Regions from separate parts of the Phascolarctobacterium faecium genome, predicted to be linked through region 2. Evidence: riboswitches for the same ligand, from Rfam matches in the RefSeq annotation. Region 2 holds a riboswitch; each other region holds the start of a gene.

The links. Region 2 has a riboswitch for cobalamin ahead of nikB (nickel ABC transporter permease). Riboswitches for the same ligand answer to the same signal wherever they lie in the genome.
Region 1: linked by a shared signal. The riboswitch ahead of PFJ30894_RS12055 (TonB-dependent receptor plug domain-containing protein) and the one ahead of nikB (nickel ABC transporter permease) in region 2 are both predicted to bind cobalamin.
Region 3: linked by a shared signal. The riboswitch ahead of PFJ30894_RS08740 (TonB-dependent receptor plug domain-containing protein) and the one ahead of nikB (nickel ABC transporter permease) in region 2 are both predicted to bind cobalamin.
Region 4: linked by a shared signal. The riboswitch ahead of PFJ30894_RS09265 (TonB-dependent receptor) and the one ahead of nikB (nickel ABC transporter permease) in region 2 are both predicted to bind cobalamin.

What each region holds. Positions count from the first base shown of each region.
Region 1 covers NZ_AP019004.1:1,928,164-1,936,043, reverse strand. Annotated here, with positions in the region: gene PFJ30894_RS09335 (dihydroorotate dehydrogenase) at 1-838, shown strand, start outside; gene pyrF (orotidine-5'-phosphate decarboxylase) at 851-1,567, shown strand; gene pyrE (orotate phosphoribosyltransferase) at 1,569-2,144, shown strand; gene PFJ30894_RS09320 (hypothetical protein) at 2,262-2,495, shown strand; tRNA gene PFJ30894_RS09315 (tRNA-Trp) at 2,601-2,676, opposite strand; tRNA gene PFJ30894_RS09310 (tRNA-Gly) at 2,681-2,755, opposite strand; tRNA gene PFJ30894_RS09305 (tRNA-Asp) at 2,759-2,835, opposite strand; gene PFJ30894_RS09300 (DNA-3-methyladenine glycosylase family protein) at 3,023-3,664, shown strand; gene PFJ30894_RS09295 (hypothetical protein) at 3,882-4,664, shown strand; gene PFJ30894_RS09290 (MerR family DNA-binding transcriptional regulator) at 4,689-5,534, opposite strand; cobalamin riboswitch at 5,604-5,730, shown strand; gene PFJ30894_RS12055 (TonB-dependent receptor plug domain-containing protein) at 5,874-7,823, shown strand; gene PFJ30894_RS09280 (ABC transporter substrate-binding protein) at 7,849-7,880, shown strand, end outside.
Region 2 covers NZ_AP019004.1:878,885-886,764, reverse strand. Annotated here, with positions in the region: gene PFJ30894_RS04315 (S-layer homology domain-containing protein) at 1-760, opposite strand, end outside; gene PFJ30894_RS04310 (ABC transporter ATP-binding protein) at 927-2,000, opposite strand; gene PFJ30894_RS04305 (ABC transporter ATP-binding protein) at 1,936-2,727, opposite strand; gene PFJ30894_RS04300 (ABC transporter substrate-binding protein) at 2,752-4,329, opposite strand; gene nikC (nickel transporter permease) at 4,398-5,228, opposite strand; gene nikB (nickel ABC transporter permease) at 5,230-6,174, opposite strand; adenosylcobalamin (AdoCbl) riboswitch at 6,289-6,426, opposite strand; gene PFJ30894_RS04285 (MATE family efflux transporter) at 6,480-7,802, opposite strand.
Region 3 covers NZ_AP019004.1:1,788,344-1,796,223, forward strand. Annotated here, with positions in the region: gene PFJ30894_RS08725 (ABC transporter ATP-binding protein) at 1-1,368, opposite strand, end outside; gene PFJ30894_RS08730 (hypothetical protein) at 1,370-2,938, opposite strand; gene PFJ30894_RS08735 (ABC transporter ATP-binding protein) at 3,037-3,882, opposite strand; gene PFJ30894_RS08740 (TonB-dependent receptor plug domain-containing protein) at 4,027-5,979, opposite strand; cobalamin riboswitch at 6,177-6,353, opposite strand; gene PFJ30894_RS08745 (TonB-dependent receptor plug domain-containing protein) at 6,572-7,880, opposite strand, start outside.
Region 4 covers NZ_AP019004.1:1,918,704-1,924,937, reverse strand. Annotated here, with positions in the region: cobalamin riboswitch at 154-334, shown strand; gene PFJ30894_RS09265 (TonB-dependent receptor) at 776-3,244, shown strand; gene PFJ30894_RS09260 (hypothetical protein) at 3,359-4,600, shown strand; gene PFJ30894_RS09255 (hypothetical protein) at 4,761-5,300, shown strand; gene PFJ30894_RS09250 (N-acetylmuramoyl-L-alanine amidase family protein) at 5,457-5,984, shown strand; gene PFJ30894_RS09245 (CHAT domain-containing protein) at 6,057-6,234, shown strand, end outside.

The DNA of each region.
Region 1 (7,880 bases), 1.0 Mb from region 2:
TGAAAAAGTAGGGGCTGTTACTGTTAAAGGTACCTCCTTAGAACCGCAGCCGGGGAATAAGGGACAGCGTGCTGTTGAAACTCCGTCAGGGATGCTCAACAGTATCGGACTTGAAAATCCTGGTGTGGATTATTTTTTGGAAACAACGTTGCCGCAACTGCGTCAGTATGACGTACCGGTAATAGTTAATATTTATGCCCATTCCTATGAAGATTACGGCAAGGTTGCCAAAAAACTGGATGTAGAAGGCGTTGACGCTTTAGAAATAAATATTTCCTGCCCAAATGTCAAAGAAGGAGGCCTGGTTTTTGGTACCTGCCCTGACAGTGCAGCTGAAGTAGTTAAAGCGGTAAAAAGCAATACGTCTAAAATGGTGATTACCAAGCTTTCACCCAACGTGACCGATATCGTAGCCATGGCCCAGGCTGTAGAAGCGGCGGGAACTGACGCTATTTCACTGATCAACACCTTGATTGGTATGAAAATAGATATTGACAGGCAAAAGCCGGTTTTAGGCAATGTTATAGGCGGACTTAGCGGTCCGGCTGTACGTCCTGTTGCAGTGCGGATGTGTTATCAGGTTGCTCAGAACGTACATGTGCCTATTATCGGTATGGGCGGCATTATGACAGCAGAAGATGCGATAGAATTTTTTCTGGCAGGTGCCAGCGCAGTTGCTGTAGGAACTGTTAATTTTACCAATCCTTGTATTGCAGAAACTATTTCACATGGTATTTTGGAATATATGGATAAGCATGGCATTAAAAAACTTAAAGATATGATCGGTTTGGCGTTGCCAGAAGGTAAGATCCATCTGAAACGCGCTGTAAAACGTTAAGGGGGTGGCAGGATGAATCATGACGATCGTTTGATCGTAGCTTTGGATTTCCCCACAATGGAACAGGCTAAAGCAGTAGTATTGGAATTAGGAGATAATGTCAGCCATTATAAGGTTGGTATGGAGCTTTATTATGCTGCGGGAAGTGAAATGATACGCTTCCTCAAAGGTCATAATAAGCAGGTGTTTCTTGACTTAAAATTACAGGACATTCCCAATACCGTTGCAGGTGCTTTGGCGGTTCTTACTGGTTTAGGTGCAGATATGATGAATGTACATGCCGTAGGCGGTAAAAAGATGATGCAGGCAGCTGTTAAATCTGTGCGTGAAGCTGCTGCAAAATTGGGACGCCCGGCGCCGAAACTGATTGCTGTTACTATTTTGACCAGTATGGATGATGAGCAGTTTGGTGATCTTAATTATAAGAACACTATTGCAGAGCAGGTTATTGCTTTGGCAAAGCTGGCACAGGAAGCTGGCATGGATGGTGTCGTTGCCTCGCCACAGGAAGCTGCAGGTATTCGAAGTGCCTGTGGTCCCGAGTTTTTGATCGTTACGCCCGGTGTACGTCCGGCTGGTGCGTCTATAGATGACCAAAGCCGTATCGCTACTCCTGCCGGAGCATTTAAAAATGGTTCCAGCCATATCGTAGTAGGGCGTCCTATTACTAAAGCAGAAGATAAAATTGCTGCGGCACAAAGTATCGTAGCAGAAATCAGAGGTGTTTGATATGTTGCAAGAAAAAGAAGTAATGCAGCTTTTAGAAGAAACTGAAGCCGTGCTTCACGGACATTTTTTGTTGACCAGTGGTTTGCACAGCCCTATGTATGTAGAAAAATTCAATGTGCTGCAGCATCCTAAATACACAGAAAAGCTTTGTCAGGAGTTGGCTGAACGTTATGCTGCTGATAATGTAGAATTGGTAGTAGGTCCAATGACAGGCGGTATCCTGCTGGCGCACGAAGTTGGTAAAGCGCTTGATACCCGTGCTATTTTTACCGAACGCGAAAATGGTAAAATGACTTTAAAACGCGGTTTTGAGATTCCCAAAGGAACTCGTGTACTGATCGTTGAAGATATCGTTACAACTGGCGGCAGTGTTATGGAAGTTCTGGATGTTGTTAAAGAACATGGCGGCATTCCGGTCGGTATTGGGCTTTTGGTTGACCGCAGCGGCGGTAAAGTTGATTTTGGTATTCGTACTGAAGCTTTACTGCATCTTGATGTACCAACATTTAAAGAAGAGGACTGCCCACTTTGTAAAGAAGGTAAGCCTTTTACTAAACGTGGTCGTACCGGAAAATAAATTGTACAGTGTTGATAGTATAAAAATAAAGTCCGATCGCTTATAATAAAGTGATCGGACTTTATTTTTATATGATTTTTGTTATAATAGAGAATGCGTGTAAAAGGGGGAAAAAAGATGCATATTGTAATCAGAGATCATATTTTAGAAGGAGATAATCTTGATGAACTTGCCGCCTGCTTGCTAAGATGGATGCCGCCTTTAGTGCCGTGGATGCTTGATCTGCAAAATGAAGTAAAAGAGCAGGCGGATGAATATGGAAGTGAAGGCAAGGCACTGTTAGCTATTGTCAAAGCTAATCCTGATAAATATAAAATAGACTATCAAAGTAAGGACAGTCCTTTTTTATAATTAGTAACCAAGGGAGGTCAGGCATTACAGCTGACTTCCCTTGGTTTTATTTTAGACATATTAAAATAAAAAAGCTGCAGACATCGTCTGCAGCTTACTTTTGCGTGGCAGGGGCAGTAGGAATCGAACCCACAACCAACGGTTTTGGAGACCGCTACTCTACCAGTTGAGCTATACCCCTAAAATGGAGCGGAAAACGAGATTCGAACTCGCGACCCCCTCCTTGGCAAGGAGGTGCTCTACCACTGAGCTATTTCCGCAAATGGCGACCCGGATGGGACTCGAACCCACGACCTCCGCCGTGACAGGGCGGCATTCTAACCAACTGAACCACCGGGCCATTTGTCAGTAGTCCTGACAGATATAAATAATACCATAAAACCATGAATGATGCAAGGATTTTCTGTAATTTTACTAAATTACTTTTCAGCGGCTTTGCAAAATAACCGTTTTAGCGTATAATCATAAGTAATATCAACGATAGTACTGTTTCGTTGAATAACCAAAGTAAATAAGGAGGATGTATCATGCTCAAAACCCCAGATTGGGCTGCAGGAGCCAAATATCTGCGTGAACATGCGCCTGAGCTGATCCCATTGATCGATAGGTTTCCTGTGTGTGAATTGAAACCTGAGCCAAAGGAGAAGTATTTCGGGACATTAGTTACAGGTATTGTTTCACAGCAGTTACCACCTGATGTCAGTCTGCAATTACTGGAAAAACTAGGAAAATTTTTAGGAAATCCACTGCAGCCACAGGCGGTAGTGGAAGTTTCCATTGAAGCCTTGTGCGAACAGGGACTGGTAAAACAGAAAGCCGAATATTTGAAAAGTTTTGCTGAAGCAGCTGTTGCAGGTCAGGTAACTATAGAAAAATTTTCTGAAATGACTGATGCTGAAATAACTAAGCAGCTTGTCCAAATTCGCGGTTTAGGGCAGTGGACTATTGAAATGTTTTTATTGCTTGCCTTGTGCAGGACTGATGTAGTTCCTTCGGCAGATTTTATTTTTAAAAAAGAACTGAAAGAGTTGAAGGGGTTAGATGATATACCCAAACGTGGGCAAATAACTACGCTTACAGAAACATGGCGTCCATGGCGTTCTTTGGGGGTTTGGTATTTGTGGCAGGAAGCAGCATTTAAAGAACAAAATAAAAAAAACATTAAATGAAACAAATGACTCCTGCACCTATGTGTTGGAGTCATTTGTTTTTTGAAAATTAAATATTCATCATCAAAAGCTATGATAGAATATAAATAATAAGAATTGTGAATCCGCTTGTTTAAACAGCAGAAATTTAATTTTATTTTTGTAATTAAGCTAATTTGAATCATGATAATGAAAGTGCTAAATTATAAATTGTAAAATACAGAAAGGACTGATCAAAATGCAAACAAAAAGTATTTTGGCAAAAACAGCAGTAGTCATAAGCCTGTGTGCTTTATGCAGCAGTGTATTTGCGGCTCCAACCAGTAAAGGTCTTACAAAAAGTGAAGAGCTTTATCCTCAGGGCTGGACTGTAGGAGACCAGATAAAGTTTAAAAAAGGTACAACGGCCAGTCTTAATGATAATGGAGCTGTTATCAGCGGTGTACTGGCAAGTGATACCTATTTGCGTCCACAAGGGTGGCAGCGTATTATTAACGATTATTATTTTGTTTCTGCATATACTAACCGCAGCCCGTTTTTCCCGCGTTATTACAGATATTGGAACAATAACAGTACCTACAATATAGCACTTTCCAGTTATGGGCATATCCGTTATAAAGGCGGTACAGCTGTGACCTTCAGCGAACAGGGAACGGTACTTAATGGCACTATAGCTGATGAAACAACTGTTGGCCTTGGTTCAGAAAAATATGGGTTTATAGCCTTTAAAAGCGGCACCATCCTTGATTTTTATAATGATGGTGCAGTAAAAAAGGGGACTTTGGCAGAAGATACTAAACTGCGACCCGTTGGCTGGCAAAATAATGCCGTAGATATGGAGAATGCAGGTTTTGTTGAATTTAAAGGAAAAAGCATAGTCAGCTTTACTCCAGACGGTGAAGTAACAAACTGTACAGTAAAAGAGCCTTTAAAATGGAAAGACAATGGTGTAGAAATTGAATTGCCGGGTGGTTCAATAATCAACTTTACTGAACAGGGTGCGGCAATAGTTAAAGAATAAAAAAGATAAAAATAACAGTAGAATTTAAAATTCTACTGTTATTTTTTTGACTTTTACTGAAAGTTTGTTTAAATAGCTGCCATTATCATTGGTAACCCAATGATTTCTGATTGAAGTCATATAAAGATCGCTGACCGCCTGCAGGTTATTATCCTGTAAATACTGGTAGAGCATAGTGACATGTGGTTTACCGTACGAACAATAAATACCTTCAAAGTAAATTGTTGCATATGATCCTGCAGATTTAAGAAAAAAGTAAGGCGAATCAAAAGGCTGAGAAAATGATTGGTAAAAATACTTGGTATGGGGCCGTTTACCAGCTATAAAAGCAGTCTTATCAAGTATATAACCCGAAACATGATTGTTAAAAGTAACATAATCAGCCAAAGTTGATAAATGCTGAGCCGAGATTTTTGTTCTGATTTTTAAATCAGCATTCTGCGGAACCGGATCGCTTAAAAAAAGATATTCTTCGGCTTCTGCTGTTAAATGAACCGATTCTACAGGTAAAGATTCAGTATTTTCTAAGAAGTTGATTCTGTCATTAAGCTCACTGCGCATTTTTTGAAGATTAAGCAAAAGCTGATCTAATATATTGGCATGTTTGGCAAGTAAGTTTTTGTAATTAGATGTAGATTTATTATTAAGATACTCACCAATTTCCGGTAAAGATATATCTAATTTTCGTAACGCCAAGATGATCTCTAAGGAAAAGAATTGTCGTCGGGCATAATAACGGTAACCGTTATTATCAATAAACTCTGGTTTGATCAGGCCAAGCCTGTCATAAAAAAGCAAGGTTTTGCGATGAATATTACACAAGGAAGCCAGTTCTCCTGTTGTAAATAAATTTTTTTTATTTTTTTCCATAAATTTTCACCAACCTCTTGACTGTCTAATGACTATACATAGTATTATATCACACATAGTAGTAAAATGAATTTAATATTAAGTACTGGTAATCTATAACGAGTAAAAGTTAGTGAGAATCTAACACGGTCCCGCCGCTGTATTAGCAGTGATTAAAACTGCTTGAGTCAGAATTTACCAGCAACTCTATGTCTGCGAGAGACAGTATAGGGAAGATATGACAGTAAATTTTGTCTGTATCCTCCTTATCTGTTTTCAGAGAAGGAGGAGTTTCTATTTTTACGACTATATTTAAAGAAGGGTATCAATGAATTAAAATTTGAAAGGAAGTTGAATTTGATGAAGCAAAGCTTAGGAAAAAATACTCTGATGATCGCATTGATAACTGGCAGTGTCATCTGGGGGGGCACATCAGGGTATGCAGAAGAACCGGAACAGGTTTTCACACTTGATCCAATGATAGTAACAGCACAAGGTTTTGAAACGAAGGATCTAGATACACCGGCTGCGGTAGAAGTATATGATGTTAAACGAATAGAAGAAAGTGGAGCTAATAACGCATTTGACGTGTTACAGAATACCTTAGGAGTTACTGTACAGTCACAGGGATTTAACGGCGCAGCTATGGGTACGATGACGAGTAAAATAATGATTCGTGGAGCCCAGGTAGGAACTTTGGTTTTACTTAATGGAGTTCCTATGAATATGGATGGTAAATATAACCTTGAAGATATTCCCAGTGGCGCAATTGAGAAAATTGAGATCGTAAGAGGTGGTGGTTCTGTATTATATGGAAGTGAAGCAACAGGAGGGGTAATAAATATTATTACCAAAAAAAGGATAAATAACAAAGTTAAATTTTCTGCTGGAAATTTTGGAAAAGAGCGTTATGATATTTCTTTAGGTGCCGATAAATTCAGTGTTGTTGCGGGACTGGAAAATCGTGGAAAAGCTGATGGTATAAGCAGTCTTGCTGACGGTAAAACTACAGGTAGTATTTTTGATTATGGTAAAGGGGAGCGCAAAAGTGTTATGTGGAATTACCAGATAACAGATGGACTGATTTTTACTCATAATTATTCTAAAAATGAACACCGCTATATGCAGAAAGATGCTGTTAGCAAAAAATATACTGAGTTGAGAGATTATTATGATACAGACAATAACTTTTTGGTAAGTTATGATAAAGATGGTTGGAAAGCACATGTGTCGTATGGAACTCAGGAAAAAACTTATGATAAGATTTCACCTTCAGGAAACGGTTGGAAAAATCCTACTCTTAATAGTTGGCGAAAAGGTCATAATACGAATTTGAATATACAGAAAAAATTTGATATTGGGCAAAATTCTTTATTAGTTGGTGCTGGATTCCAAAAAGAAGATATGGATTTACGTGGTACTTCAAATAGTATGAGTTATGATAGGAATAATTATTCTTTATACCTTTCATATGATATGAGCATAGATGAAAAGCAAAATTTGCTTTTTAATATGCGTGAAACTTGGGCAGTAGGTTCCAAGGCAACAGAAACCAAAAAAGATGGTACTAAGGTTACAACTGAAAATGAGGATTTAAGTAAATTTACACCGGAAGTACAATATCTTTACAAAGTTAATGAAAACAGCAGTTTTTATGCCAAAGCAGGAAAATCTTTCAGAATGCCAAATTTAACACAGATATATGGAACTTCTAATATTTTGCCTACAACAGATCTTAAGCCTGAGCAAGGGACTCATTATGAAATCGGTTATAAATTAAATGAAAATAAAAGATCATGGAGAGTTGCATTATATAGTTATGACATAAAAGATTATTTAAAAGCTGCTCGTGACAAAAATGATGACATTTATTATGTTAATCAAGATTTCCGCAATACTGGTATTGAATTGTCATGTACTACTGTCCATGATAAAAATTGGAGCAGTAATATTGGCTTAACATATAGCAAGCCTCAGGCAAGAAATGAAGAAGAATATGGAGATTTAGGCTGGCATGACTGTTATGGACGTTATCAGATCAATGGTACTCTTAATTACAACAAAAATAAATTTAACGGAATGTTATCAGGAAATTTTGTAGGACATAGAATTTCTAATACTGCTACCGAAAGAAATATTAAACCACAGTTTTTTACAGACCTTGATTTATCATACAAACCTGAGGATAATCACAAAATATTTTTCCATTTAAATAATATTTTGGATAGAATTGATATTACAACTAACGGTGATACTAACTATCACAATCTTGGCAGAAACTTTATGCTTGGATATGAATATAGCTTCTAAAACTTAATTTAATCAGGAGAGATAAATGCGCAGTTTTATTTTAGTCATAATTATGAT
Region 2 (7,880 bases):
AATCCAAGCGGCCGATTTTACCAGATAAACTGGCGCCATAGGCCTTATCTGCCATATAACCGGAATCTTTTTCAGTAATTTGCCCCCAATAGCCGCTAATTTTTACATTTTTACCATATGTTAACTGAATAACTTCTGCAGTATCGTCATAAAGGTTGCCATTAGCTAAAAATACTGGCGCTTTCCCTGCCATAACATTAAATCCACCCAATTTACCTGTAACATAGGCTTGATTGAGTTTGGTATCTTCATCACCGGAATCATTAGCAAGATTCTGGTCATTTTGAATACGGGCCGTATAAGTCCAGTCTTCATTTACACTGCCATTTACAAATAAACGAGTGCGCAGACGATTTTTTGCAACACTGCCTTTGTCTTTCTTAAAATCTCCGTCACGCCCTGCATATTCATAACGGATTTGTCCTGTAATCTTCACATTATCCGCTTTTTTCTCTAAAGCTGCTACGCGTACTCCCAAGCTGTCCAGTTCATCGGCAAATTCTACAGCCAGGCGGTCAACATTAGCGCCTTTAGCCATAGCTTTTGCTACAATTTGTGCCATTTCATAACGTGTCATCAGACGTTCGCCGCCAAAATTACCATCGCCATAACCATCAATAATTCCGGCTGCCGCCAGTCTGTTAACGGCATCATAAGCCCAATGCCCGGCCGGAACATCAGAAAAAGGATTAGCGGCATACACTGAAGCAGTCACTCCCAGCACCATTGCCATAGCAAGCACCAAAGTTTTTTTCATCATAATCAACTCCTAAAAAATATATATGCTAAGCACACTTTTACCGATTTTATATTTTTAAAAGCGTACTTATTTGGCTGTGTTTAAATATGAATAAATAAGTATTTATTCATCAAAAAATATTTTTATATTGCAGCACCCATTAAGACTGCTGCAATATACTAAAAAATTATTTAACAAAATGACAGGCTGCAAAATGACCTTTCTTAATTTCTTGCAATTGTGGTTTTTCGCTTCTGCAAATTTCCTGGCAATACTCGCAGCGGCTCTGAAATGGGCACCCCAGCGGCAAAGCCAATGGACTCGGAATATCGCCTTCTAACGGCTGAATTTTTTCTCCAGGTTTGAAATCCACTTTAAAGATAGATTTTATCAAAGCTTTAGTATAAGGATGGACACCATTAACAGACAAACGACCTTTTTCCAATAATTCTACTACATTACCAAGATACATGACCGCGACCTGATGGCTCATCAAATCAACCAGACCAATATCATGACAGACAAAAAGATATGTAATATCTTTTTCCCGCTGCAGCCGTACCAGCAATTCACAAATTTTTTCCTGTACAGAAACATCCAGCGCTGAAGTGGCTTCATCGCAGACAATAATCTGCGGTTCCAGAGAAAGTGCCCTGGCTATACCCAAACGCTGACGCTGACCTCCGCTCATACTATGAGGAAAACGGTCTTTGAATTCCACTGGCAGCTCCACCATTTGTAATAACTCTGCAGCTTTTGCGTCAACTTCAGAATTTTTCAGTAACCCAAAATTCAATAAAGGCTCACATAAAATATCTTTTACCCGCATTTTCGGATTAAAAGCCGCTGTAGGATCCTGAAAAACCATTTGTATTTTTCGGCGGTTCTGGCGAAGCGCTTCTCCCTCCAATTTCAAAATGTTCTGTCCTTCAAATATTACTTCGCCCTCTGTCGCCGGATGGATCTGTAAAATAGTTCTGACCAAAGTACTTTTGCCGCAGCCGCTTTCACCAATAATGCCAAGAGTCTGTCCCTTGTAAGCATTTAAATTTACTTTATCACAGGCAGTGAGAACCTTGCCGCCATCTACCTGAAACTTTTTCGTCAGATTTTTTACTTCCAATACTATTTCTGGCGGTAATGCAACTCCATCACGGTCGCAGTTACAGTTCTCATGCGGGTGTAATTTTACGTTCTCAGGCATAATAACGCTTACCTCCCACAACCGGAACAGCCGCCAGCAGTTCCTTAGTATATTCATGCTGTGGATCGCCGATAATCTCTTCCCGCAGTCCGCTCTCCACAACCATACCATTCTGCATCACAACGATTTTATTTGACATATACGAAGCTACACCCAAATTATGAGTAACTATGATCACCGCGGCATTGTATTCGTCACGAACATCAACGATCTGCCTGATGATCTGCGCCTGCGTTGTGACATCAAGCGCGCTTGTAGGCTCATCAGCCAAAAGCAGTTTCGGGCTGAAGGTCATCGCCAAAGCTATACCTACACGCTGGCGCATCCCCCCTGATAATTCGAACGGATAACTGCGCATTACATTGTCAGGATTGGGCATCCTTACATCATCAAGCATCTTAATAGCCAGATCATAAGCTTCCCGTCTGGAAATCTGCGGCGCATGAGTCAGAATATAATCAATAAACTGTTCGCCGATACGGCGAATAGGGTTGATCATATTACCGCTGTCCTGAAAAATCATAGAAATCTCAGTCCCACACATTTCACGCCATTGCTGCGGCGTATTATCCAGCAGGTTTCTGCCGTCAAAAATGATATTGCCGCCGCTTACATGTCCATTACCCGGCAAACAGCCCATAATAGCACGTATCACCGTTGTTTTACCGCTGCCGCTCTCGCCAACGATAGATAAAATCTCACCCTTTTTCAATTCTATATTGGCACCAGTTACGGTAGCCTTGCTGCCGTAACTGATATCCAAATCTGTAACTTTTAAAAGCATTACAGTGTCCCTTCTTCCCACAGATTATTTCTGGGCAGGCTTGATCTCCTTCGTCAGCCAGTAATAATCACACGGTAAAATTTCTGCATTGGCAATAGAATTATTACTGATCATATTTGTCTGCGGATAACCAAAAATAATCGTTGCCGCATCATCAAGAATAATTTTCTGCATATCGATTACTAATTGACGACGTTTCGCCGGGTCAAATTCTACTGCCAGCTTATCGCTCAGAGCATCATAGGCAGGATTGCTGTAACCGCTGCCGTTCTGCGGATTATTACCGTTAACATTTGTTTTCCAGTACTGATTGATAAAGACCTCGGGGTCGCCTGCCTGCAGAGTAAGAATATTGGAAATCAGCAAGTCATATTCACCTCGCACACCAATCCCGTCCAAAACATTGTAATCAACATTTTTCAGGTTAACCTTGATACCAACCTTTTTAGCATCGGACTGGGTAGCTTCAGCAAACAAAGGCAATTCTGCGCGACCGCTGTAGAAAATAAAGTCCATCTCCAGATTTTTACCTTCTTTATCAACATAGCCATCGCCATTGGTATCTTTCCAGCCAGCCTCTTCCAACAGTTTCTTAGCACGTTCTACATTATAGGTATTAGGATCTTTTAACTGATCAAATCCATAATCGACAGAAGGCGGCATCAACGGTCCGCCAGAAGTAAATGTGTCCTTCAGTAAAACCTTACAGTAGGTTTCACGGTCCAAAGATGACAGCAACGCTTCTCGAACACGTTTATCATACATCGGCTTGCCTTCCTTAACGTTAATACGTGCCAATACGTCACGCAGGGAAGCAATAGCACTGATATTGTACTTATCTTTGTTGCTGAACAACGACATGTCGCCTGGAGCAATATTGATTGCCATATCAATCTCACCGGACTGCAGGGCCATAGCGCGTGTATTGGGATCATCAATAGTCGGGATCTCAACATGCTTAAACGGTACTTCGCCATCCCAGTAATTAGGATTAGCATCCATAACAGCTTTAGCTTTACTGTACGTATTGACCATATATGGACCGGTACAGATAGGCCCTTGCTTAGCATAATCACGGTCAGTTACACTGGTGTCAATAATAATAAAAAGCGGATCACCAAGCATTCCCGGTAATGTAGCAACAGGAGTGTGAGTTTTGATCATCAACGTCTGCCCGTCAGCACTGATATTGTCATATTCAAACATTGCTCTGGCACGGGCGGCTTTTTCAAAAGTACGTTCAATAGATTTTTTTACAGCCTCTGCAGTTACTTTGTTACCGTTTGAAAATTTTGCTTTATCATTGATTTTAAAAGTCCAGGTAAGCTTATCGTCACTGACCTGCCAATTTTCTGCCAGCCACGGAGTAGAATTCATTTTTTCATCAAATTTTACCAGACATTCACCTAAGCCGTAACGCATAACAATCCAGCCAAAGTAGTTATCTGTTGGTTCCAGACTGTCGGCAAAATTAGTAACGCCAAATTTCAAAGTGTCTTTGGCTGCCGCAGCTTTTTTGTCATCGCCGCCACAACCGGCTGAAGCAAATGCCATCAAGCCTATCATTGCAACAGCTGCTGTAAATTTAATAGTTTTTTTCATCATACATCTCCCTTTCAAATCCTTTTTATTTTATTGACTGTATATAAAACTTTATTCAACAGCTGAACTTAATCTTCCTGACGCGGGTCAAGCACATCACGCAAACTGTCGCCCCATAGGTTAAAGACTACTACCGTCAGAAAAATAGCCAGACCGGGAAAAAACATCAGCCAGGGAGCCGTCTGCAGCTGCTGACGGCCTTCATTTAGCATCAATCCCCATTCAGGAGCCGGCGGCTGCGAACCGAAACCTAAAAATGAAAGCCCTGCCAGTTCCATCATCATAGCGCCGATATCCGAAGCTGCTGTAATAATCATTAACGGTAAAATATTAGGCACGATATGTTTCCACAAAATATGTGTCGGTTTACCGCCGTTGACAACTGCCGCTTCGACAAAATCACGTTTTTTTATCTTTAATACCATACTGCGTGCCAAACGAGCGTATTTAGTCCAGGTAACGATAGTCAAAGCGATAATCGCATTGATCAGACTGCCGCCCATGATACCGGCAATAGCAATGGCCAGTATCATCCCGGGAAAGGAAATCATCATATCAGAAATACGCATAATAACCGTATCTACCTTACCGCCAAAATAACCGGCCAGAACACCCAGCAAAGTGCCTACTGCAAAAATGACCGCTACCAACAGCAAAACACTGCTCAGAGAATAGCTGGCACCATACAAAACCCGACTGAAATTATCTCGCCCCAGCTTATCAGTTCCAAAAAGATGTTCACTCGAAGGCGGCAGATAAGCATTTTTCATCGTAGCTTCCAACGGATCATAAGGAGCTAGCAACGGCGCCGCTAACGCAATCCCTATCAAAAGCAGCACCAAAAAACTGGAAAAGGCAAAAGCACGATTATTCTTTAATCCGTTAATAAGATTCTCCATGCTATCTACCTTCCTTTCGCAGGCGCGGATCAAGCCGGTTATAAGAAATATCAACAACTAGATTGATGACCATATACATAAGGGCGATCCATAAAACAATCCCCTGTACAAGCTGAAAGTCACGATAAATAATTGACTGGACCGCTAAATAACCAAGTCCCGGCCAGGAAAAAACGATCTCTACTACTGCCGCACCACCCAGCAGGTTGCCGAATGACAGCCCCAGCAATGTGATCAAAGGCAGCATCGCATTCGGCAATACTTCCCGCCAAAGGATATAGCTTTCACTCATGCCTCTTGCCCTAGCACCGACAACGTAATCCTGATTGAGTTCTTCCAAAACCGTCGTCCTTACCTGACGTGTATATTTGGCTGCCATAACTATACCCAACGTCGTAGCTGGCAAAATCAGAGTCTCCAGACTTACTCTGCCACCGACAATTGGCAGCCAGCCTAATTTTAAACCAAAAATCCACAATAGCATCAGCCCCATCCAAAAATTAGGGATTGAGACACCAAAAAAAGTCAGACCTCTCACAGCATAATCAAAAACACTGTTGCGTTTGACAGCAGAATAAATACCCAAAGGCAGTGAAAACACCAACATAAAAAGTGTAGAAGCCAGCGCTAATATCAATGTCGCCGGCAGTGACTGCATCAATTCTTCAACAACAGGTTTTTTAACCATATAGGAAAACCCAAAATCACCCTGTACCGCTCTTCCTAACCAATCTAAATATTGAAAAATAAAAGGCTTATCCAAACCCAATTCATGTCTCAGCGCATCAATCTCAACCTGACTGACAACAATATCCTCATTACCGGCAATCATTTGCCTGACCGGATCACCTGGCGACAGCATAACTAAAGCAAATGTTACAAAGCTGATACCCAAAAGCACCAATACGATTTGCCCGATCCTGCCCCAAATCTGTTTGTTTTTCAAAGCTTCCCATCTCCTTACAAAAAAATCTCCTGCAGCCATGAACCACGGATGCAGGAGATCATAAAATATTGTTTAAACAGGCAAGACTGCCTATTTAAGTCAAATTTCAGGAACTAGCTGCTGATCCGTCACCCGCGGATATGGCAAAAATCAAAGGCTGCGATCTGACTTACGCAATATGCGCTTACAGTGGCGTGACCGTGCCGGATTTACACCGGACTTCCCTAATTCAACCTTGAGGCACCTTTGATAAAATTATTAAGTTGTATTAATATTAGCACAAACCATATACTTAGTAAACACTTTTATTTAATCTTATAAATCTTTTCTCCAAGCTTTCTCAATGAATAAAATAATATTAAAGACTGAATCCCAACAAATATTAAAAACGATATCCATAAGCCATCATTGCCAAGTAAAGGTACTAACAGTCTCTCCACAGGCCAAAATACAGCTAAAGCAATCAGCATCATATTTCTTATAGGAACCGTATAAGTAGCACCTGTAAACATTCCATAAAGAGCTAGGCCTATGCCAGCTATCAAAGGATAAATAAGAACATAATATTTGTAAGTTTCTGCTAACACAGCTACTTCCTCTAAGTCTGTAAAGCAATTTATTAAAAATGTACTGCCAAATGTAAATCCAAGCATTAACAGAAACACCAACACAAACAACCATTTATAGGTCATTTTTAAAATCTGCCAAAATAATGCCCTGTTTTTCTGTCCCAGAGCCCTTCCTGAAAAAACAGAAGCACCATTAGCCATACCGTCGACCAAGAACGACATGATATCTTTCAGCTGAAACAGTACGGCATTCGCTGCCAGCACTACAGTTCCTAATGCAGCACCGGCAGCAGCAATAATATTGTTAACTGTCAGCAGGCAAGCCGTACGAATCATTAAATTAGTATTGACCAAAAGTATTTTCGTTAGCTCCTCAGGCTCTATAACGGTTTTATAATCAAAATTTTTATAATCAAAGTTACCATAAAGATACATTAGCCAACAGCCTGCGGCAGCGCCATAAAGCTGACTTAAAAGTGTAGCCCAGGCTACTCCTTCAATATCAAAATGTAATACAAATACAAACAATACACTAAGTATCATATTCAGGACATTGCTTGAAACCTGCATAAATACAGAAGCACGTACTTTTGTCTGCCCCATCAGCCATCCTAACGACACATAATTGAACAGTACCAGCGGTGCTCCCCAAATCAAAATTTCATAGTAAGCCGAACAGAGTTCTGCTACATCCGAAGCCGGAGCAACCAATGACAGATAAGCCGTCAAAATAGGTTTCTGCAAAATTATGCAGCTGCAGCTTACTATCACAGCAATGAACAACGGTCTTAAAAAAGCCAGTAACCCTTCTTCTCTGGAATCAGAACCCAAAGCTTGAGCGGCATATCCAGAGGTACTGACACGCAGAAAACCAAAAAACCAGTAAATATTATTGAAAAGAATTGCACCTAAGGCTACAGCCGCTATATACTTAGGATCAGGAAGCTGTCCCATTACAGCAGTATTAACCGCTCCCATCAGCGGCTGTGTCATCGTTGAAAGCATAAAGGGTATTGTAATTCCCAAATATTCCCTGTCTGTCAAAACATTTGTACACACTGATATATTTCCTTCCGTCGAGATCCTCTAGTATTTTAGTTATCATTCTAAAATGTTTTTGAGTTTAATTGATAATAG
Region 3 (7,880 bases), 910 kb from region 2:
TTTTATTTCTTCAAGACTTTGTTGATCTTGACCCGTTGTTGGTTCATCCAAAAGCAGTAGTTTGGGATTTCTTGCCAGCAAGGCTCCCAAAACTACCCTTAAACGCTGCCCTTTACTTAATGCGAGTGGAAAATCATTCGTATTATTTTCCAGTTTTAGTTTTTCAAGAAGCTCCCATACAACCTCTTTCCTAACTTTTTTATTTTTCCATGTTAATTCTTCCCAAACACTGTCAGCCAACAACATTAAGTCAGGTTCCTGACGTAAATAGCCTATTTCATATGCTCGTTCTCCAACCGTTCCACCCAACAAATCCAGTTCGCCTGACGACAGTTCTGCTAATCCACCCAACAAATTGATCAATGTGCTTTTTCCTGCACCGTTAAACCCCATCAGCGCTACAGTTTCACCTTTATAAAGCTCAAAATCTATACCTTGCAACGTATCGCTTGTAGAACCAGGATAACGATACCTTATGGCCTTGCCAGTTACGATTGCTTCACTACAAGCTTTTTTTGATCTTACGGTCAGTGCTGTTTTTTCTATTTTACATTCGCTTTTGATCAAATCAACAACTTTACTCGTTTCGTCTATCAGTTTAGACAAATGCAGAAACCGGCACAATTTAACTTTTTGCGGCTCTCTCAAACCATATTTCTCTGCAGAACCAATTTTTTGCCAGGCTAGTTCTATTGGACCATCATAAATAACTTCACCTTCAAACATCACTGCCAGACGCGGAAAATATTTTGCAAGTTCATTGACACGATGTTCAACTACAATGATAGTTATACCGTCTATACGATTTAAAGATACTAATAATTGCAAAAAATCCTCAACACCCTGTGGATTCATCTGACTTACCGGTTCGTCTAAAACCAAAAGCTTAGGTTTCGTGATGAGTACTGAAGCCAGAGCCAATCGCTGCCTTTGTCCTCCTGATAAAGTATGAATACTATTTTGTTCAAAACCGGCAAGTCCAACTCGCTCTAATACTTTTTGTACTTCAACTGAAATTATATTCTCATCAAGCCCCTGATTTTCAAGCGCAAAACCTACTTCGTCAGAAACAGTCATCGCAAAAAGCTGATCATCCGGCGATTGATAAACAGTACCAACCAATATTCCAATATCTTCAGGCGTCATCTCCGCTGTATCTTTATTATTCAGATAAATTTTCCCATCAAGTTCACCGGCGCCGGCAGTATTTAAAAGACCGCTGACAGCTTTAATGAGCGTAGACTTGCCGCAACCGCTGCAACCGGCCAAAAGCAGCATTTCGCCTTCTGTTACATGCAGAGACAAATGTTTTAATGTAGGAATTTTGCGTGTTTTATATCGGTATGAAACGTCACTTATTCTCAGCATATCATTCTCCCATAACCTGCTGCAATTTTATTCCAACCTTATAGCCAAGCCACGAACCAATACTGCTGTAGAGTAAACCGTTGATAAGCATATAAAGACCGATATACCAATCAGCATAATATAATCTGTAAAAAAACATCATTTGTTCTAAATTAATCATCGTTATAAATGCATCCGCAGTACCAATCAATATAGCAACTATAAAAACATATCCCGAGGTCAATTCTTGTTTTCTATAAAATCCACTGATATACAAAATGCTTTCCAACACAACTATATATACCATATAACTTAGTATACCAAGAGGAGTAAAGCGGCCAAACATAAGTCCTGCTAACATCCACTTCAATAAAAACATGAGTGCCACTATACCCGGCTTTCTGTAAATAACCAGTAAAGACATAACTAAAAGGTATAACAAAACCCCGTTCAATACTCCTGTAAGCAATCCGGAAAAAGGCCCTAAAAACACATGCAGCAAATCACCAAATAAAGTCGTCGGCACAACAATGCTGCCAAAAGCCACAGCCGCAAACAACGCAATAGTAATAGCGCCTTTAGCGCCAATATCAAAAATACATTTTTTTAATTGACCAATTGTTAAACAGACTAAAATAAAACAACCAAATGAAAAAGCTACAGCAAATAAACCCATACTACGTTTTTTAGCAATAGTTATGGGTACCTCCTGTATTTTTTCCTGCCCATTACCGAATACAGTCACACGTAAATTATATTCACCTTCCACAACTCTGAAATAATCTACATATAAGGGTATAATAAAAGCCTGACTTTTCTTGCCGTCTAATGATATCATCGCCGTAGACGCATCTTCTATTCCTGATTTCCCAGACCACCCATGCTCAGTTTCATTATCACTCTGACTGGCAGTACATAATCCAACAGCTGTTTCTCCAGTAGACTTATCTATCAACTCAGCTCTAAATTTCAAGATTCTTGTATCCTGCTGCGGATTACGCATCTCTAACAGCAGATGTGCTGCCGGATGATTAAAAACAGCCGCCCAATTAGTAGCACCATCCCCAGTCATTCTATTACGAAAAGATTCTAAGGCAGTGTCTTTAATATAAATAGTTCTCTCTTGGATACGATCATCTTTATTTCCCAAATTATCTACAGGCAAAGTAACAGATTGGATATACCAGTTAAATTTGGAACTGTCCAACTGTTTTTCTTGTAGGTTTATAGCATCTGCGTTTTTTTCTCCAAATTCATGAGTAAAGGTAATATTATTATTCTTTTGCCAACTCTTGCCGCTAACTTTAACAACAATGTCATGTTTTCCTTCGGTAAGTTTTTCATTAGCCCTTAAATAAAGTAAATCAAAATTCTGTCCATAATTAGCTGGTAAAGTCCAACTTCTTTTAATAATCAGCCCTTTACCTGTTTTCACTCCCTGCCAGTCATCGTCTTCATTAAAAGTCAAACCTTCCGGCAATAGAATTTCTACATTGACATCCTGAGGTTCAGGTGCATCATAGCTTTCAATATTTATATAGAATGGATTAGTTGCACTCCCCACAGTTTTATAAATATTTTTATGTTCCAAACTATAAGGATAAACGGTTTCTAAATTTATACCTTCTGCAAACGCAGTCTGCGAAAGCATAAAAACAGCTATCACAATCCAACAAAAATTCCTTTTTATCATACATATCCCTTGCAGCAAATAAGTTCCAGCAATTCTCTATCGCGCTGGTATCTGCTGCTGTCCTCTTTTGTACTTATTTCAATTATCTCATTTGTGTTGTGGCTACGAATAACTCTGACTGGAGCATGATAAGCTTTACTCAAAACAGTCTCCGTAAATACATCGTCAGGCTTTCCGTCAGCAATAACAGTACCGTCTCCCAATAAAATTATTCTACTGCAGTATTTAGCAGCCAAATTCAATTCATGAACTACCATTAAGATAGTTTTTCCCATTTCAGTTAATGATTTACTAAAGCGAAAAATCTCTTCCTGATAGACCATATCTAATCCTGTTGTAGGTTCATCTAAAAATAAAATCGGCGTTTGCTGCGCCAAAACCTTAGCCAGCAAAATCCGCTGTTTTTGCCCGCCGGAGACTTCATTTACTGGCCTCTCTGCTAATTCTCTAGTACCGGTATATTCCATACATTTTAGCGCTAATTCTTCATCGGCGATACTTTCGCCTTTCCACCACTTCATATAAGGATAACGTCCTGCAAGCACTATATCTTTACCAGTATAGCCAAACCCAACTTCTACACTTTGCTGCAAGTAAGCAACCTCACGAGCCAGTTCTTTTTCAGCAAAGCTTTCCAGATTACGACCAAAATACAAAATATCACCGCTTTGCTTTGACAGCAAACCGCGGATCGTTTTCAGCAGTGTACTTTTGCCAGCGCCATTACAACCAATAATACCTACTATCTCGCCTTTATTTATCTTGGCATTAATATTTTGCAGAACTTTTTTATTTCCATAGCCAATCGATAAATCTCTCAGTTCAATAATAGTTTCTGTCATAATAGCCTCCTGATTTTATAAAACTATTTTAAGATAAGTTTATATTAAAAGTAAATCTCTGCTATTTCCTAAATCAAATGTTATATTAAAACTTATGTCTGAAATCAAGTTATATAGGCGGCTTTCAACGCCGCCTATAATATTTTAAAATTTATAATTATAGCTCAGCAAGAAATTGAAAGGAGTAGAATAATATTCTGATCCACTATGACTTAAATTGTCTTCTCTATTAAGCAAATTATCCAGTGTCAGCGAAATAGAGTTTTGTTTATCAGCATTATAGGTAGTTGTCAGACTTGTGAGAAAATAAGGTTTTTCACTAAACGACTGCTTACTGCTAGGAGTCTCAACCCTTTGAGCTAAATAAGTACCTTGTAAACTTGTTATCCATTTATCTTTTGTATAATTAATGCCACCATTCAATTGCCATCTTCCATACTTTCTATCCCAATAGGGCTTTTTAGTTCCCTTAACCTTAGGATCACCATAATTTATGCCCCAATTATAAGTAAATCCATCTTTACCAATAATATCACAAGTTATTTCCACACCTGTATTTTTAAAATCTTCATTAGTATATTTATATTCCGTTTTACTACTATCCCAGGTTGCAGTAATATTATCTGTGATATCAATATGATAAATAGCTGCTTTCCAACTATGATTGTCACTAACCCGCTTCCATCCTAATTCATAATTAGTTCCTTTTTGCGGCTTTAAATCGGGATTAGAGACAGCACTGTCACTAGCACCATACATTTGTGAAAAAGTAGGCATAATAAATGATTGTCCAACACTAGCATACAATGAATCATTTTCTGTTAATTTATGCAAATACTGACCAGACATACTAAAATTATCATAATTCTGGTCTTTATACCCACCAGTAGTCCATGTTTCACGTGCCCCAAAAATAAATTCATTTTTTTCATCAAATTTGTAGTCATATTGCCCATAAACAGCATAAATATTTCTTGACGTTACTTGATCAGGAGATTTATGGCCATCTTTACCATAATCATCATAAAACTCATTTTGATAACTGCTTCCCAAAATCAAATTGGCTTTATTTCCAAACTCCCACTTTTTTTGTATATCAGCTCCATATGTACGATTTTTCTCATCTGTATCATACATTTTTCCAGAATAAGCACCGCTTGTTGTGTAATTAGTATATCCATCTGCCATTAATTTATTCTGGTTATAATAGAAATTCCCCTTAACACTGTCATCTTGATATGTCATCTGCATTAAATTTTGCTTTGTTACATATTCTCTATTCTGTTGCAATGCTCCGCCTTTGGGAACGCTTTTATATCCATCATCAAACCATGTATCATATTTTACATTTGTTTCAAAATAATTATATAAAAAATTCCAGTTATCATTAATTTTATAGTTCAAAAATAAATTATTTTTATGAGAACTGTTCATATCTGTATGTTTGTCACCTTTATCATGTGAACGTGAAATTGTATCAACCTTTCCCCATTTTTCCAAGTTATAACCAACGCTTAATTTATCAGCATTAACAGTAGCATTGTATTTTTGTTGACCGTAATTACCAACTCCGGCAGTTACTGAATTTTTAAAATCTTGTTTAGTTATAATATTAATAACACCGCCCATTGCTTCACTACCGTAAAGCACGGATCCCCCACCTTTTACTATCTCAACTTTCTCAATACTATCAATAGGTATAGCATCTAAAAAATATTTTCCTCTCAAATTCATAGGAGATCCATTTAGCATAATCAAAGTACCATTACTTACACCTCTAATGGCTATTTCATTAGCCATTGTCCCCATAGCACCACCACCAGGTGCAAACGTTTTATAAACCAATCCAGGCACACGCCCCAAAGCAACCTGCAAATTCTGCGCACCTGTTGCTTTTAAATCTTCACTAGTCAGGATTGTAGTTGATGCAGGTACATCAACATCTCTTTTTTCTGTCCGTGTTGCAGTTACTACCATTGGATCTAACGTAAATACTTGATTTGGTTCCTCAGCATGTACTGCAGTACCCCCCCAGATGACATTTCCAGTTACCAGTGCTATCATCAAAGCACTTATACCAATACTCTTTTCCAACATACTCTACTTCCTTTCAGAATTTTTTGTATTTATTGAAATAAAAGCATTTTCTATACCCATTCTTTAATGGCCTTATAGTATTTACTTTTATTAACAATCGGCTAATAAAAATAAAAATGCCTCCTGCTGAAAGCAAAAGGCATAAAACAGCTTAACTACAATAGAAAAACTGCTACATTACCTTACTGTCACACGCAGTAGTAACAAATAATCAGGCAGTTCTTCTGACTTAGGTTCAACGTTTATTCAAGCCTTCCCAGATATTTCCAGTGGCATAAATTTGAATTCACTCACCATTACAGCGACGGGATCGTATGGGATTTACACCCAACTTCTCTATTAAGACTAGCGTCACCTGATTTACGAAATATTTAATTTAATTAAGTATAATATAAATCTATTTATTTTTCAATATATACTATCAAATTCATATTGTGTCTTATTAGGGCAATATTTCTGTATTTATTTTCAAGAAATAAGTACTGGATTTTCTGCTGCATCGTTTTATCTACATTTTTTATATTAGTGGTTTTAAAATATTTTATTTATAGTTATAATAGGCAGCACAGTGTGCCGCCTATTAATTTTAGTTTTAGAAAGAATAATTGTAGGTTAGTGTCCAATTGAATGGTAATCCATAATTTTCATAATCGTTCACGACATCTTTTTTATCTAAAATATTATAGAAATTTAATGCTACAGAATTATTCTTATCTGCACTGTATTGTAATGTAGCATTCATTATATTTCTATTTGGAAGAGCATAATATCTATTACCACTAGAAGTAACTTCATGATAATAGCTATCATTCCTGTCTCCTAAGAAAAGATAGTTTAATCCTGCATTAAACTTATTCTTCTGATATCCAATTCCTGCCACAAATTGAAGTCTTGCATTGTCCTGTACCCATTCACCAGAATCATTTATTTCTGGATTAGAATAGGTAACACCAAGATTATATCGCCAATTATCGCCAACTAATTTTGTATATTCAACTTCAATGCCTGTATTCCGAAAATCGCCTTTATTAATTTGTATTTCAGCCTTAGTATTCGTACCTATACCTAATTCTTCTTCGCTTGCCCATCCAAATTTATTACTGATATCCATATTAAACACGGCAAGTTTTAAAGAACTCGAATTAGTTATCTTTTTCATTCCAGTTTCATACGTCCAACCTTCTTGAGGCTTTAACCCACGTGATTTTTTCAAGTTGTGTGCATCTTTATCTGTCGTATAGAATTGGCTGTTCATTGCAGGCATAATAAATGATTTACCTATATTTGTATACCAAGTCAAATTTTCATTAAATTTATATAATGTTTGTAATTGTGGCAAAAATACATTTTGGTCTGTATCAAAATCATTGATGGCTTCCCCACGCAATCCCAAAGTAGCACTAAATTTAGGTGCAAATTGGTGAGTATAAGACGTATAAAGTCCTAAACTTGTTCTATCAGACTTTTGAAAAGTATATTTATAATTTTGATAAAAATCACGTTTAATTGCAATACCCGCAATTAAGCTATCTTTATCTCCATTAAAAGACCAACCCTTCTGAGTATCTGATGTTATATTGAACATTTTATAAGATCCACCAGATACTGAAAATTCTTTTTCATTACTCTTTTTTTGATTTGAAGTAAACCAGCGGCTATTAAAAGAAAATACAGATTTTAATTTGTTACTTGTATCATCATAAACTAAACTAGCTGTGTCACGATTATCGTCATATTTATATGATGTTCCTAGCTTATCAGCAGCTGCTTTAGAACGAGTTATCTGAAATCTATTAAGATCTGATTTTGAATGGTTATAATTTAACGTCAAATTCTTCCCTATATTACCTGTAATAAAAATACTTTCTTTTCTGGATTTTCCTAAAGTATTATAATTATTT
Region 4 (6,234 bases), 1.0 Mb from region 2:
GCAGAGGGGCAGTTCTTATTTCCTGCAGGTTCAGTCATAGCCTGCAAACTCCACTCAACTCAGACCTTTGAGCGTGGTGCCGCTGGGGTGGCGGCATCCATGCTTGCGGTCACGGTACTGGAGTGATAAATGACATGTTCATTGAAAACAAAAAATGAAAATTTGGAACTGGGTACTTGTGGGATCAATGATCCGTGGTTTTATAGGGAAGTCCGGTGTGAATCCGGCGCTGTCACGCAACTGTATTAGGGAGCTTCAGCATTGCAGTCCTTTCACAAAGGGATGTTGAAGTGATGATCTTGAGTCAGAGTGCTGACTGGTTCTATCTTTTGAACAGCCTGCGTAGACAGACTGGGAGAAAATTTTGCAGAGATATTTAAGTTTGGCGTTTTGCCAGACAAATATTTCTGCGGACGCTATGATTATGCGCTGAAACCAGCAGCGCGGAAATTTTAGTATTTTCGACCAGAAAAGCGGAGCAGGCTGTTTTGTAAAAAAAACAGACGCTGCACTTTCACCGAATGGACTGGTAGAAAATGCGGCGTTATTTTTTACAAAAGTGGGAGGATGGATTTGCATGAGAAATGAAAGAAACAGCTTGCGGCAAGCTGCCATAACAGCGGGCATTTTAGCTGCTTTGGGCGTTTGTACATTAGGGGGGGACCAGCCGAGGGTATGGGCGGCAGAGCCTTCTAACAATACAGCGCAAGCCGAAGCTAAAACAGCAGCTGCGCAGGGTGTCCAAGCTGCAGCAGATGAAACTGAGAATGATGGTATGTCTTTTGATTTGGAGGGCGTAACGGTTGAGGCGAAGCGGCCTGACTGGGAAGCAAAATTGTCGCCTGGCACGGTAACGGTTATTCGTCCCGATGACTACAAAGGCGAGCAGAAAGACCTGCCCGATCTGTTGAAAATGGTTCCCGGCGTACATGTACGTGAGTTGAACGGTAAAGGGCAGTATACAACAGTCAGCGTACGTGGTTCTACTGCGGCGCAGGTCGGTGTTTTTGTCGACGGCGTGCTGTTTAATCTGGGCGGCGACGCGGCGGCAGATATTTCTACTATTCCTGTACATAATGTTGAACGGATCGAGGTCTACCGCGGCTATATACCGGCACGTTTTGGCGGTACCTTTATGGGCGGCGTTATCAACGTCGTCACCAAACGACCTACCAAAGCTAACGTGCAGGCCAGCTTCGGCAAAAGCTCCTTCGGCGGCTATAAAGGTAATTTACAGATCGACGCTCCTCTGGGCGGAGGCGCTTTGATGGTTGGCATCAATCGCGACCAGAGTGAAGGCGATTTTAAATATAAGAATTTTGATAATGACAGAACCTACAAAGAGCGTTTGCAATATTATTATAAAGATTTGGAAAATACCACTGATAGAATAAATAAGCAAATTAGCTACGATGTTGGCTTTGGAATGGAAAAACCTAGCTTGGGTAATGTTACATCAATTGATGAGATGGTAACAAGGTGTGCTCCGGGCGGCGATATTTATGAAGTTTTTTGGCAACAGGATCCTGATGACTATGGTGGAAAAGATGTTATGGAGCATGATTGGGAGTTTTATTATGCCAAATATGCTGATCCTAATTACAAAGAAAATTTATATAAAAGCGATCAATACCAATTAGACAAACTTGAAAGTGCTGAACGCTGGCGTAAGGCTAATGATTATAAAAACACCGATGCCATTATCAAATGGCAGGATGATCACTGGCTGGCCAAAGCTACCTGGAAAAATATCAGACGGCATCTACCGCATCCTATTGATAAAAATTATGCCCCGCTTTGGACTGTGGATCAGGATTGGGCAGTAAATATGCCTTACGGCAAGCCTAATATGTATTATTTTCGTAATCAGGAGTTAACGGCGAAGGAATTGCTTTTAGGCCGACGCGATACTGTCGGTAATTTGGAATGGGGCTGGAGTATCAACTATTTAAAGCAGGATAAAGATTATTATATTGATGATTGGCAGAATTTGGAAAAGGTACTTGAAGCAACAAGCGGTTTAAATACTCTGAAGGCTAACACCTTATGGAGCAAATATGACAGCCGCCGCCTGGGTGCGAAGATAGACGGCAGCTATAAAGCCGGCAACAGGCACTTGATAGAGTTTCTGGTCGATGCCTCTAAAGAAAAAATGGATATTGACGGCTGGAAAATGTTTGACTTTGAACATGCTAACGAAGATACCCGCAGCAGGTGGCGTAATTATTATGAGCAGGAGATCATTAATGCGCAGATCCAGGACACGATCACATTAAATAAAAAAGGCGATTTTTGGCTGACGCCCAGCATTCGTTATAATCGTTCTAAGATTTTAGGGCGTAGCGACCGTTATGACGAAAAGAATGACCCGCAGCATATCAAATGGCTGGGGCAAACGGATGAACAGACGGATGATAAGGTGACCTGGCAGCTGGCACTGAAAAAACAGTTTAATGATCACTTTACGCTGCGGGCGACAGGCGGCACTTACTACCGGCTGCTCAATATGTACGAGATCGCCGGCGACGGTGCCGGTATTCTGCCGATGCCCAATGTAGGCGGGTCTGCCAGTGTCTTTCCTATGCCGGAGGAAGGCAAGCAGTGGGATATCAGTGCCATTTGGGATGGCAAGTGGCTGGGTGCCGATACAGCTAAGTTCCAGATAACTTATTTTGGGCGCGATTCCAAACGACTGCTGCAATTATCTTCCTGGAATAGTTTTTTCTTTGTTTACAATAATGCTGCCAGCGGTAAAGTCAATGGCGTTGAGCTGCAGGCAGATCTGTCGTGGCAGAAATGGGACGTCAATCTACAGGCCACATATACCGATCCTTCCAATGTTTTATACGACCTGAGTGCGATACCTGGGCAGCAAGAGTGGAATAAAGATGGAAAAATTGAAGGCGTTATGACCTATCAGCCAAAATGGGAAGGTACGGCCCGTTTTACCTATCGCCCAGATAAAAATTGGAGCCTGTTTACACAAATGCGTCACGTAGGCAAGGTAACTACAGATGCGATTCCTTTAACTACAGGAGCACTTCCGTGGCAATCGTCTTTGACGACTATGGATGTAGGCGTAAAGTATAAGATAAATAAATCCTTACAGGTGGCAGTGGGGTGTAATGATGTTTTGAATAAGGCTAATGATATGTATTTAAGAACTACTTATAGTGAAATGAGAAATATCTTATATCCGATTCAAGGGCGCACTTATTATGCGACTTTGCAATATACTTACTAAAATACCAGGCAGCAGTATGCCGAGGAGGTGATGCCCATGGGCTAAGGCAGAGTTTTATAAATGGATATAGGTAATATTATTAAAATATTTTAAAATTAAAGGAGCGTGTAAAAAATGAGTGAAAATCTATTTGCCTATACAGCTACAAATTCCGGTTATTCCGAAGGTACTGCAGGTGCTATCAATGGTGAACGTGCTGCGGCTGCCACTGCTTTGTCTGCTGTAAAAAATAAAATGACAGGTTTGAATGGTGATCCGGCTTTCTTTAATTTTTTTGATAGAAACAGCAGCCGTCTGGTGCTACGCCAATATAATTATACTTCTACTTCTGAACCTAATCAGATCATTGACCCGCAAGCTGCGACCTGGTCTTCTTTGGTTACGCCTATAGTTTGGTCTGGTGTTGCCAACCTGCATGGCGTAGCTACCAGCGGTAGATGGCTTTTTGGTACCGGTTATGACCTTTCCAAAATCTCTGTGGTTGATATGGATAACAATTATTCTCAAACTCGTGAATATGCCTTTCCGGCAGATTTCCCTGCTTTTGCCAATCCTTATGCTGACGGCGTTTTCCACGGTGAGGCGTTGACTGTAGTTGGCAGTAAATTGTATGCTTTGTTCTATGTCAATAAAGGCAGTGGTTATGCTACTTATTACGACAGTGTTGTGGCAAGATTTGCTATTAGCGCAAGAGGAACATTAACTTATGATAATGCTTATGTAACAGTCGGTAAAAATTCCTTTACACTTGATTTGTATGATAATAAGCTATATGTCTGCTCGTTGGGCGGAATGCAGAATGCTGGCAGCGGCAATGCCGATACCAATCTGTGCATTGTTGACTTGGCGAACTTCACTCAAGGCGGCGTTACCAAAGTAACACTTTCTAACCCTACTCAAAAAGGCGACTTCCGAGACATTTCTATTCTGGATGCTAATAATGTTTATATTTTCGCAGGTCATTATGACAGCGGCTTTGCTAAACTGGTAGGCAGCGTTTACCACACTACCATTGCTGATATCACTGCTCCGGCTAACTGGACAGAAGTCGTAGCAGTTAATGATCCGGGCTATTTGTGGGGCATCCATGCTGACGGCAGCCGCCTGTGGTTTGTTAAAGGTACTCCGATCGCTGTTTATGACGGAACTCCCACTACTGCAGTAACAGCAAGCAGAACCTTCAGCATTACCGAGATGAGCGATTATACTGGCGGTAACCTCAACTCCGCCTGCTTTATTGCTCCTTCTATTCCTGCCACCCGCGGTCTGAATCTGGCTGTTGCTTCCAAGTCTTTGGCCTCCCATATCCGCTTGGCCAAAGAAGCCCGCGAACTGGCTGAAAAAGCAAAGAAATAATCAAATTTTTATCAATTTAAAATTAGTGTTTCTGACAAGCGTGTCCGCATTGCCTTTCCAAAAGGGAAGGATGTGCGGCTGCTTGTTATATTTGCTTACGGCATAGTATTTGTGCGGTAAGCAAATATATATGAATAAAGTATGAGTGGAGTGAATTTTGGTGTATAAATTTTTGACAGTGATTTTGTTAAGTTGGTTGTGGATTTTGCCAGCTGCTGCCGCCGAACCGCAGGAAGAACAGGCCGTAGACCCATGGGCTTTTGAACTTTCTGTACAGCCTAAAAAGACTGAGGCAGAACTGGAGGCAGAACGTTGGACCCTGCTGATGAGCAGCGAGACCGGCAATTATTTGTTTGAGTATGACAGTATCAAGCCTGTCGAAGACGCAGAGGGAAATAAAAGCAAAAATGAAAGACAGGTTTTGATGCGTACTGTTTTTAAAGATACTAAAGTTTTAGAACAGTTGAATAAAAACTATGCGGCTAAGCTGGAAACAGGTGAACAAGCAGCTTATTGCGATATGCTGCTTGTTTTTGACCTGCGCAAACAGCTTTATAAAACTGTGCAGACTAAGGTTTATACTGGGGAAGGAAGAATTATTGATGAACGCAGCGGCGCGGGTATATGGAAAAAAGTCCCCGGGCAGAGTTTTGCCGATACTTTGTTGAAATTTTTATTGAAAAATGATAAGCATAACTAGAATAAGGAGCGGTGAGAAGCGTATGAAATTTATTGCGGCAGTTATTTTCAGTTTAAGTGTTTTAATAGCAGCGCAGGGCTTCGCTGCCGAGGAAAGCGGCGCGGAGAAATGAGCTGCTATTTCAGTTGATTTGTACGTTTAAAGGGGGCGTGGGCAATGAAGGTTTTTGTTAATCCGGGGCATGACCCGAACGTTGACAGCGGTGCTGTGAACATTGATTATGATGTACGTGAGGCTGATGTTACCAAACAGGCCGGAGCTTTGCTGGAACGCGGTTTAAAAAGAGCGGGGCATGAGGTGATGTTGCTGCAGAGTGATGATCTGGATGCTGTGGTGGCTGCTGCTAACGACTGGCCGGCTGATATTTTTGTTTCACTGCATTGCAATGCTTCGCCGGGCCGCAATGCCCGCGGTACAGAAACTTTATATTACAGCGAGCAGGGCCGACTTTTGGGTGAGGCTGTGCAGAAGAAGATTTTGAGCAAGGTGCCGACGATAGACCGTGGCTGCAAAGAGCGCCAGGGGCTGTATGTGCTGCGCCGGACTGTTATGACGGCTATTTTGGTGGAGCTGGCTTTTATTGATAATAATGATGATCTGGAGCTTTTGGAAAATGATATGCCGGCTTTTGCAGGGGCTATTGCCGCCGGTATCGACGAGTATTTCAGGCAGGCGGAAATATGATGAACGATAAAGAATTTGCAAAGGCCCAAGCTTCGATCATGAATAAAAAGACTAAACTGGTTCAGCTGAAGGATGAGAGGGCCGAAGCTTGTAAAAAAAATCAATGAGATAGAGCAGGAGATTGCTAAAACAGAAAATGAGCTGCTGGAGGAAGAAAATAAGTTTATTCTTTTATGCGGACAGAAGTCGCAGCTTATGCGCGAGCGTGCTTTGCAGGTTGGCGCAGAAATAGAGCAGGCGATCAAGCCGC